One region of the Embleya sp. NPDC025285 genome, then DNA from elsewhere that is predicted to be linked to it. Evidence: riboswitches for the same ligand, from Rfam matches in the RefSeq annotation. Region 1 holds a riboswitch; the other holds the start of a gene.
What was found. A riboswitch is a leader RNA that binds a small molecule or an ion and turns the genes downstream of it on or off. The one in region 1 is predicted to bind cobalamin.

Region 1 (5,082 bases):
GTCTCCAGGTACACGCAGGCCGCGCCCTTGCGCCGGCCGCCCTGGTTGACCGCGGCCACCGACGAGTCGAGCGTCTTGAGCCACGGCACGATGCCGTTGGAGTGCCCGTTGGTGCCGCGGATCAGCGAGCCGCGCGAACGCACCCGCGACCACGCCACGCCGATGCCGCCGGCGAACTTCGACAGTCGGGCGATCCGCCCGTACATGTCGTAGATCGACTCCAGCTCGTCCTTGGGCGAGTCGAGCAGGTAGCACGAGGACATCTGGGTGTGCACGGTGCCGGAGTTGAACAGCGTCGGCGAGCTGGGCAGGTAGGCGAGCGAGGACATCAGCCGGTAGAAGCCGATCGCCTCGCCGGGCTCCTGGGCCAGGCCGCACGCCACGCGCAGCAGGAAGTGCTGCGGGGTCTCGACCACCTTGCGCGAGACCGGGTGGCGCAACAGGTAGCGGTCGTACACGGTGCGCAGGCCGAAGTACTCGAACCGCCGGTCGCCGTCGACGTCCACGGCGGCGTCCAACTCGGCGGCGTGCTCGGCGACGAACGCCGCGGTCTCCGCGCCGATGACGCCCTCGCGCCGGCCGAGCGCGATGCCCGCGCTGAACGAGGTGACCCCCGCGTCGAGGGCCTCGTCCGCGATCCGGCCGGCGAGCAGGCGCGCGGCGAGCCGCGAGTAGGCGGGCTCCTCCGCGATCAGCTCGGCGGCGGTACGCACCGCCAGGTCCGCGGCCGCTCCCTTGTCCGCGCCCTCGTTGAGACCCGCGACGACCCGGCGGACGACCCGATCCGGATCGACCTCCGGCAGATCGCGCGCCTGGGTGCGCACCAGGGTAGCCAGTTGGTCCTCGGGGCTTTCGTCGATCCGCATCCGGGTCGCGCCCACGCTGTCCACAACGGTCACGTGCTCTCTCCTCGCGAGCTCGTACGTACAGTGACCCCGCGCCCGAAGGCGCGGACAGCCGGCAGGTATTCGGACTCGCGGGCATGCCGGGGCGCCACCGGGCACGATGTGCTCGGCGGGCCGCGGAGTTCCCCGTGGTCGTCGCGCGCCGAACCCCTCCGGGCGTTCGGCGCCGCAGGACGACATTCGTTCCCGCTTACCGCTGCGGGGGCAGTCCCGGCTTCACACCGGGTTCCCTCTTGCGTCGCCTTTCCGTTTGAACCGGAACGGCGAACCAGCTGCGTCGCAGAGCATATATGTAGTGGCGGGGTGGTCGTCGCACCCCCAGGTGTTGTGTCGTGTCGCGATTCCCGACGTACCACGATTTCGGCCGGGACGGGCCCACTCCCGGCGGCGATGCCGTCCACACCGGGTGTCGCGGCGCCTCCCGAGCCGAGCGGAATCGTCTCCTCCCGGCGTACGCCCGGCATGACGGTACTCGCGCGCGGGCCGCCGAATGGCTGCACGACACGCCGGCGTTGTGCGCGGCGCGCGTCGCCGAGCCCCTGTCGAACGTGGTGTCCGGGCGTCGAGGGAAAGACCTTCGCGGGGCGGCCGAGCGGGCGAGGGCGAGGCATTGGGAGCGTACGGTCGGCCGCGGGGCGTGCCTGGCATGTACGGCGTCCGACGGGCGGGTCGGCGAGGCGGGAGCCGGGCGTGTCGGCGGGTGCCTCCGGCGGCCGGTGTGGGCTGCCTCGGAGGTGGCCTCGGCGGCGTCCTCAGGGGCGGCCGGTGCGGGGGCCGGCCCCGGATGGGCGCGCGTGTCGCGCCGGGCGGTCGGGGCATCGGTCCACCGGCCGGGGTACCTCCCGGCCCGAGTCGCGCCACTCCGCGACCAACGCCTCGTACACGGGTGTCTCGAACGCCTCGGTGGGCCACGGCCCGAACGGGGCCCGCAGGATCTCCATGCCGACCCAACCGCGCGAGGGAACGCGAAGTAACCACCAACCGGGTGATCCCACTCGGTCGATGGACGAATCGACTCGGATACAGGCGCGCGGACCGGCCCGGGCGCACCGACCGCGCCCTGGGGCGGTCGCGCCCCTTCGGGTCGTCCTCGGGCCGCATTCAGGCAGCCTTCGACCGCCTTCGATGGGTTTCGGCGGGTTTCCGGCCGGGTGCCTTCCGGTCAGGTGGTTTCGGTCCGGGTGCTTTCGGTCCCGGCGGTTTCGGTGCGTGGCGTTTCCGGTCGGGTGCTTTCGATCTGGGCCGCCGCCGTGCGCAGTTCGGCGAACGCCTCGCCGAGCGCCGCCGCCGTCCAGTGCGCGTTCAGGCCGCTCGGGTTCGGCAGCACCCAGATCCGGGTGTCGCCGATGGTCTCGGCCTGTCGACCGACCACCGCCTTGGGCCGGCCGAAACCGGTCCGGTACGCGCCGATGCCGAGCACGGCCAGCCAGGCCGGCCGGTACGTGCGCACCTTGGCGGTGAGCGCCGCGCCGCCGGCGACGTACTCGTCCCGGCTCAACTCGTCCGCACGGGCGGTGGTGCGGGCCACCACGTTGGTGATGCCGAGACCGAGCGCGGTCAACGCGTCCTGCTCGGCGGGCGCGAGCAGGCGGGGCGTGAACCCGGAGGCGTACAGCGCGGGCCAGAACCGGTTGCCGGGGCGGGCGAAGTGCCGCCCGGTCGCACCGGACCACAGGCCGGGGTTGATCCCGCAGAACAACACCCGCAGGTTCGGTCCGATCACGTCGGGGATGGTCCGGCCGTGCGCGGCGGCCATTTCGGCGGCGGTGGGATTGCGCCCGGGCGGGATCGGCAGCACGACGGGCTTCGCGGGCGGTCCGGGCTGCGCCGGGGTGCTCACGGCGCCTCCGCGATCAGCGCCGTCCCCACCGACCGGAAGCCGAGCCGGTCGTACACGCGGGCCACGTCCTGGTCGCCCGCCGACAGGAACACCGTCTCGCTCCCGTCGGTGAGCGCGTGCCGGGCCAGCTCCCAGGTCACCGCCGCCGCGAGGCCGCCACGTCGGGCCGCGGGGAGGGTGGCCACACCGACGATCTCGGTGGTGCCGTACAGGTGCTGATAACTGCCCACGCACAGCGGCCCGGCCGGGCCGTACGCGGCGAACATCACCGTCTCGCCGGTGCGCAGGCGCTCGTTGAGGTAGGACAGCAGTCCCGGGTCCTGGCCGAGCGCGGCGGTATCCCGTTCGGTCGGGCCGTCGGTCCCCGACGCGGTCCCCGGGTTCGCGAAGCCGACCGCCGCGACGCTGTGCACGATCGCCAGGTCGGTCGCGTCCGCCCGGATCCGACGCACCGTCACCAGGTCGGGCAGGGCCGGGCGTTCGGCCGGAAGCTCGGCCGGGTCGAGCACCATCAACGGGTGCTCGTGGACGTGCAGTTCGGCCTCGATCGCGGCCGCGCGCAGCGCCGGGGTGGTCTCGTCGACCCATTCGAACGTCTCGGGCACTTTCAACTCTCTCTGCCGCGCCCGCACCGCGCGGACGTCCGCGACGGTGGGCTCGACGGAGCTGCCGAGCGTGGGTCGTGCGTAGAAGGGCCACCCTTGGCCCTCACGAATGAACAGGGTCAGCGCGCCGAACGTTTCCGTGCGGGTGGCTCGGCGGGCCACCGCGTCGTAGAACATCTCCAAGTGGGCGCGCGCCTCTGCGGCGGACTTCGGCATGCGGGTCAGTGTGACACGACCACCGGCACCGATACCGGCCGGTGTGCCAACCCGGCCTTCAGTCGCGCGAGCAGCTCGGACAGCGTCCGGGCGTCCTCGTCGGACCAGTCGTCGAGGCGCTCGGCGATCACCGTCAGGCGGTCGTCGGTGGCCCGATCGACCACCGCGCGACCCTCCGGGGTGAGGCCGAGCAGGAAGGAGCGGCCGTCGTGCGGGTGCGGCCGGCGCTCCACCCACCCGTGCTCGACCAGGTGTGCGATGTGTCGGCTGACCACGGACATGTCCAAGTCGAGCAGTTCGGCGACGTGCCCGGCGCGCAGCGGCCGCGTACTGCGGGCAAGCGCGAACAGGACTGCGGAGCCGGGCGGCAGGCTGCCGATCGGAACCGCCTTGGCGAGGCTGCGGTGGACGCCGACGATGCCCTCGAACTCGGTGAGCAGGTACCGGCAGGCTTCCCGGGTGGCCATGGCGAGGCTCCTCTTCGTGGCGACTCGCCACCACCATAAAAGATGTTAGTTGCGCTCGGCAACTTCCACGAGACGAGCCCCTCACGAGAGGCGGCCGACCCACGACTCGCCGGGGCCGCGCGCGGACCGTGCCTCACCCCTCCCGGAGCGTCGCCCGGCCCACGCGGCGCAGCCGAGCGGCCCGGTTGTGCCGGTCGCCCTCGGCCCGATCCAGGGACAGGACGGCCCGGCGCCCGTGCAGGGTGAGCGTCATCAGGTGGTTGCCGAACCACGGACCGCCCAGCTTCGTCCACTCGACCGGCAGCGGGGCCAGCCTCGCGTGCCGGGCCAGGGCGCGCCCGATGCGGGTCGCCATCCGGCCCCACCCGAACCGGAATCCGACCCTAATCGCCGGGGGCACCGAGTTGTGCACCGGCGAACAGGTCAACTGGTAGACCCGGGCCAGGTCCGCCGAATCCTCCCCGGCCCGCGGCCCCTCCCCCGCACTGACCCAGCGCGCCTCGGCCGCGTAGACGTGGTGCACATCCCCCGACAACACGCACACCGTCGCCGGCGCCGGGCCGCCCGCCCGGGGGCCGTGCAGCGCGATCCGGCCGATCAACGCGGACAACGCCTCGAACGAGTCGCGGAACGCCGCCCAGTGCTCCAGGTCGCTCGCCCGCCGCAACCACTCGCTCCAGCCCGCCACCCGCGGCCCCCGCTCGCCCGCGCACAACGCCTCGTTCCACGACTCCAGGTCGTGGATGCCGTGCGGCAACAACCACGGCAACGACGTGCCGATCAGCAGGTGGTCGTACCCGCCCTCGTCCGCCTGCTCGGTGATCCAGGCCAACTCGTCCGCACCGATCATCGCCCGCGCGTCCCCGGTCAGCACCCGGCCCGCGCGCGAGTCGATCATCAGCAGCCGGGTCCGGCCGAAGTCGCGCCGGAAGCTCCACCGCGTGGTCGTCTTGCCCTCCGCCTCCGCGTCCGCGCGCAGCGCGAATTCGTGCAGCAGCGGCCCCACGTCCTCGCCCGGCGCCGCGGCCTTGACCGTCGCGAACAACTCG
Region 2 (5,082 bases), on a different contig from region 1:
CCGCGGTGGTGACCGGGCCCATCTTCAGCGGGTTCTGGGTGAACCGCACGCCGAGTTCGTTCAGCCGGTGGAACTCCGCGTCCACGTCCGCCACGGCGAAGGACGCGGCCGGGATGCCGTCCTCGACCAGCGCCGACTTGTACGGCTTCACCGCGGGATGGCCGTCCGGCTCCAGCAGCAGTTCGGTCCCGTCGGGATCCTCCGGCGAGACCACGGTCAACCACCGGACCTCGCCGAGGGGGACCTCGGCCTTCTTCACGAAGCCCAGCACGTCCGTATAGAAGCGCAGGGCCTTCTCCTGATCGTCGACGAAGACGCTGGAAAGGTGAATCCTCATGGCGTGCTCCCGGATGCGTCGGGCTTGAGCCAACGGGTCACGATGCGCTCAAGGGGCTCGGTGGTCAGCTCGTGGAACTTGTAGCGGCCCTGACGCCGCGAAAGCACAAGACCCGCGGATTCGAGGACGGCCAAGTGCTGGCTGACCGCCTGGCGGGACAAGGCGAGACCGTGCTTGGTCACCAACCGGCTGCATATCTCGAACAGGGTCTGGCCGTCCCGTTCCACCAGCTCGTCGAGGATGCGCCGACGGGTGGGGTCGGCCAGGGCCTTGAAGACGTCCTCCGTCATGCCCACCACCATAGGCAAGTATCCACTTGCCTATCAAATCGAGAGGGGCGCGATCGGACCACGAGGGTTGTCGTGGTGTCGTAGGCTCCGGGACATGCACAGCAGCCTGACGGAGCACGCACGCTGCCTCTACGGCGACGAGTACCGACCCACGCCGCCGTGCGACCTCGAACACCGCGAGTCCTACTTCGTCGAGGAGTTGACCTTCGCCGACGCGGATTCGATCCTCGCCATGCTGCGCGAGTTGTCCCCGCACCTGGTCGACGGCCGCCTGCCGGTCTGGATCCGCAACCTGTCCTACCGGCTCGTGCTCCTGCAACGCCCGGACGAGCCGGCGCTGATGCGCGAGGCCGCCGAGAACCTGTGGCTGCACGGACCCGACTGGGACCACATCGCCGCGGACCTGACCAGGGCGGCGGACGCTCTGGGCACGGGCTGACCACCAGCCGAACCCGAGCGCTACTCGGCGCGCAGGGCCTCGCGCAGGGCCTGTACGGCGCCGCTCGGGTCGTACCCCTCCGGCACGCCCTCGATCAGGATGATGTCGCCCTTGATGTGCCGCGAGCGCAGTGGCGCGATCCTGCGGTACGCGGGCGAGTCCCACCAGGCCCGCGCCTCGGCGACCCCGGGGAAGCCGATCATCACGACGCTCCCGGCCCAACTGCCCTCCAGCACCTCGTGGGACGTGACGTGCACGAGGTAACGGCCGCCGTAGGGCCGGAAGGTGCCGGGGAGTTGTTCGATGTAGTCGGCGATCTCGGGGTGCGGGGCGGCGTCCTGCAGGTTGGCGATGATGTAGGCGGGCATGGCTACTCCTTCGGGGGGTCGATTCCACGAGCGGTGGGGGCATTGCGTCGGGGTCGCTGCCGGGCGACGGGCCGACGGGCAGCCGGTCCGGCAGGTGCGTTCGGGTTCCTCGGGGGACGCGGATCCGGGAAGGGAAGGGCGCCGCCCGGACCCGCGGTATGCGGGCGCGCGTCGATCGGTCCGGGCCGCGGCGGCCCGTGCGTCACAGACCGGCGGGGACCTTGTCGAGAAAGCCGTGTACGGCCTTGATCCGGCCCGTCGCATCCAGGACCGCGACGTCGAACCCGACGACCGGCGCCTCTGCGCCCTCGGGGCCGAGGTGCCACTGGAACCGGACGACGTCGTGGTGCCCGTCCACCGGGCCGCCGAGGGTGAACACCAGTCCGGCGAATTGGCCCTGGACCACGCCGATGAGGCCGGTGATCCCGTCGTGCCCGACCACGGCACCCAGCGGGTCGGTATACGTGGCGTCCTCGGTGAACGCGGACGCCACCAGCGCGCGGCGCTTGTCCGCGTCCGGCTCGTTCCAGCCGGCCAGGTAGTTCTCGACGGTGGCGGTGTAGTCGATGGCGGCGCTCATGGCGTCCGTCCTTTCCGGGTCGCTCCGCCGGGCGTGCCCGACGGGTTCCAGTGCTTTGTCCTGCGCGGTTCCAGTCCTGCTTTCCGCAGGTCAAGACGTTACGGACGATCGAGCGCCTCGGAATCAGTCACGCATCAGTACTTGCATCGGTATGCGACACCCCATGGGGCGGCGGTCCGTGCGGACAGGTCTGCCGGAAACCATCGGCACCGCATGTCGTCCGCGCCCGGTGACCCCCATACTCTCGTCGTGCGCATACTTGTTCGGGTGATTTTGCCGCTATCCCTCGCGGCCTCCTTCGCGGTCCCGTTTCTGCTGGTCCGAGGTCCCTCGGGGATCGTCGCGGGGCTGCTCTTGGGCTACCTGGCCTTCCTGGGGCTGGGAATGCACCAACGAGCCGGTGTGGGGTTGCCGCTGTTGCCTTCCAAGGCGGACCGGGTCGCGCTGAAGCGGAACGCGCAGGTGATCCGCGCGCTGCGTCGTGGTGACGTCGAGGGGGCGCACGAGCACAGCAAGGGCTTTCCCGACACGCCTGTGGGTCAGGCGCTCGGGGCCGTGTCCCAGTGCATGGTGCTCTTCGCGCGAGGACACGGCCCGGCGGGGGCGGAGGTCGTGCGCCGGTGGTCGGCGGCGCATCCTCGCGACGACGCGCTCGGCCGCATGATGTCGCACGCGCACACCGACTTCTCCGCGATGCTGCTGGTCCAGGGTTCGGCGGACGCGGCCGCGATGTTGCCCACACTGCGCCCCGCCGTGGCGGGTTCCGGGCGGGCCCATCGCCGCAGGGGCTGCGTGGCCGAGTTCGCCTTGGACCTGTACGAGGGGCGCGTGGAGCGGGCGGCGGCGCGGGCTCGCCGATGGCGTCGGCGCGCCGCACGGCAACGGAGTCGCTGGATGGGCGCCGAGTGCGAATGTCTGCTTGCGATCTGTTCGGCCGCCGCGGGCGACCCGGACGCCGCCCGCGCCGCACTGGCGAACGCGGAGCGTCTGGCGTACGCCCACCCGGCCATCGGACTTGCCCGCGCCCGAGTCGAGGCGTGCGCCGCTGCGGCGGTGCGGCTCGAACCCACCACGGCCGTCACGGAGCCGAAGCACATCCGATAGCCGCGCAGGCGGGCGCAGATCCCCCTCCGGCACGGCAAGGCACCGGCACCACACGTCGAACTTGCGCACGCGTGCACCCGCCGCCCCCGTTCCGGCGGTGACGTCCTCGCGATGCCCGGACCGCCACCTCGTCACGCTCCCGCACGCGATCAAGCTCGATCGGCGCTGGACTTACTAGGACGTCCGACTATATCGTCTTGAACTACAAGGTCCGCGGTGCAGGGAAGTCGGTGTGAATCCGGCACGGTCCCGCCACTGTGACCGGGGAGTGCGCTGCCGAGGCACCACGCCACTGGCGAAAGCCGGGAAGGCGGGCGGCGTGTGTCGATCCGGAAGTCAGGATACCGGCCGCGGGTATATCCGTGTTGTCCACGAGGATGGAGCAAACACGCATGACGCCGGTCTGCGCACTCGCCCCGGACGATCTTGCGAACGTCGAGGTCGTCGGGCTCGCCTGACCACCCTCACGTGCCACCCGACCTCGGCAACCCCGCTCCCCGAAGCGGCGGTTGCCGTGGTCGGGTCGTTGCCCCGCCTCCGGATCGCACCTGACGAGAGACAGGTCGTTCATGGTCCGCGAGCTTTCCCACTTCATCGGCGGCAAGCACGTCCAAGGCGCGTCCGGCGCGTTCGGCGACGTGTACGACCCCAACACCGGACGCGTGCAGGCGCGCGTCCCGCTGGCCGACCGCGCCGACACGCTGGCGGCGATCGCCGACGCCGAGCAGGCACAACCGGCGTGGGCCGCCTGGAACCCGCAAAAGCGCGCCCGGGTGCTCTCCCGATTCCTGCAACTGGTCGAGCCCGAACGCGATTCGCTCGCCGAGCTGTTGTCGGCCGAGCACGGCAAGACCATCGCCGACGCCCACGGTGACCTGCAACGCGGCCTGGAGGTTGTGGAGTTCGCCGTCGGCATCCCGCACCTGCTCAAGGGCGAGTTCACCGACAACGCGGGTACCGGCATCGACGTGCACTCGCTGCGCCAGCCGCTCGGTGTGGTCGCCGGCATCACCCCGTTCAACTTCCCGGCGATGATCCCGCTGTGGAAGATCGCCCCGGCCATCGCGTGCGGCAACGCGTTCGTCCTCAAGCCGTCCGAACGCGACCCCTCGGTACCGCTGCGCCTGGCCGAGCTCTTCCTCGAGGCGGGACTGCCGCCGGGTGTGCTGAACGTGGTCAACGGCGGCAAGGAGTCCGTCGACACACTACTGGAGGACCCGCGCGTCCAGGCGCTGGGCTTTGTCGGCTCGACCGCGATCGCCGAGTACGTGTACACCTCGGCCACCGCGCGCGGCAAGCGCGCCCAGTGCTTCGGCGGCGCCAAGAATCATCTGATCGTGATGCCGGACGCGGACCTCGACCAGGTCGTCGAGGCCCTGATCGGCGCCGGATACGGCTCCGCGGGCGAGCGCTGCATGGCGATCTCCGTCGCGGTTCCGGTCGGCGCGGAGACCGCGGACGCGCTGGTGGCCAAGCTCGTCGAGCGCATCGCCACGCTGCGGGTGGGCCCCTCCCACGATCGCGACGCCGACTTCGGCCCGTTGGTGGGTCGGGACGCGCTCGCTCGGGTGCACGACTACCTGGACATCGGCGTGCGCGAGGGCGCGAAGCTGCTCGTCGACGGCCGTGACGTGCGCGTCCCCGGCCACGAGGACGGCTACTTCGTCGGCGCGTCGCTGTTCGATCACGTCACGCCCTCGATGCGGGTGTACCGCGAGGAGATCTTCGGTCCGGTCCTGTCGGTGCTGCGCGCGGCCGACTACGAGGACGCGCTGCGACTGGCGAGCGAGCACGAGTACGGCAACGGCGTGGCGATCTTCACCCGCGACGGCGACACCGCCCGCGACTTCGGTCGCCGAGTGAACACCGGCATGGTCGGCGTCAATGTGCCGATCCCGGTACCGGTGGCCTACCACACGTTCGGCGGGTGGAAGCGGTCCGGATTCGGCGACCTCAACCAGCAC

Region 2: linked by a shared signal. The riboswitch ahead of ACZ4FV_RS40405 (CoA-acylating methylmalonate-semialdehyde dehydrogenase) and the one ahead of ACZ4FV_RS13870 (ribonucleoside-diphosphate reductase subunit alpha) in region 1 are both predicted to bind cobalamin.

What each region holds. Positions count from the first base shown of each region.
Region 1 covers NZ_JBVHLU010000017.1:39,379-44,460, reverse strand. The annotation lists gene ACZ4FV_RS13870 (ribonucleoside-diphosphate reductase subunit alpha) at 1-866, opposite strand, end outside; cobalamin riboswitch at 943-1,194, opposite strand; gene mug (G/U mismatch-specific DNA glycosylase) at 2,068-2,661, opposite strand; gene ACZ4FV_RS13860 (GNAT family N-acetyltransferase) at 2,742-3,566, opposite strand; gene ACZ4FV_RS13855 (MarR family winged helix-turn-helix transcriptional regulator) at 3,572-4,033, opposite strand; gene ACZ4FV_RS13850 (alkaline phosphatase D family protein) at 4,167-5,082, opposite strand, start outside.
Region 2 covers NZ_JBVHLU010000093.1:12,411-17,492, forward strand. The annotation lists gene ACZ4FV_RS40375 (VOC family protein) at 1-337, opposite strand, end outside; gene ACZ4FV_RS40380 (ArsR/SmtB family transcription factor) at 334-627, opposite strand; gene ACZ4FV_RS40385 (hypothetical protein) at 722-1,066, shown strand; gene ACZ4FV_RS40390 (DUF1330 domain-containing protein) at 1,087-1,434, opposite strand; gene ACZ4FV_RS40395 (nuclear transport factor 2 family protein) at 1,637-2,014, opposite strand; gene ACZ4FV_RS40400 (hypothetical protein) at 2,282-3,118, shown strand; cobalamin riboswitch at 3,316-3,485, shown strand; gene ACZ4FV_RS40405 (CoA-acylating methylmalonate-semialdehyde dehydrogenase) at 3,688-5,082, shown strand, end outside.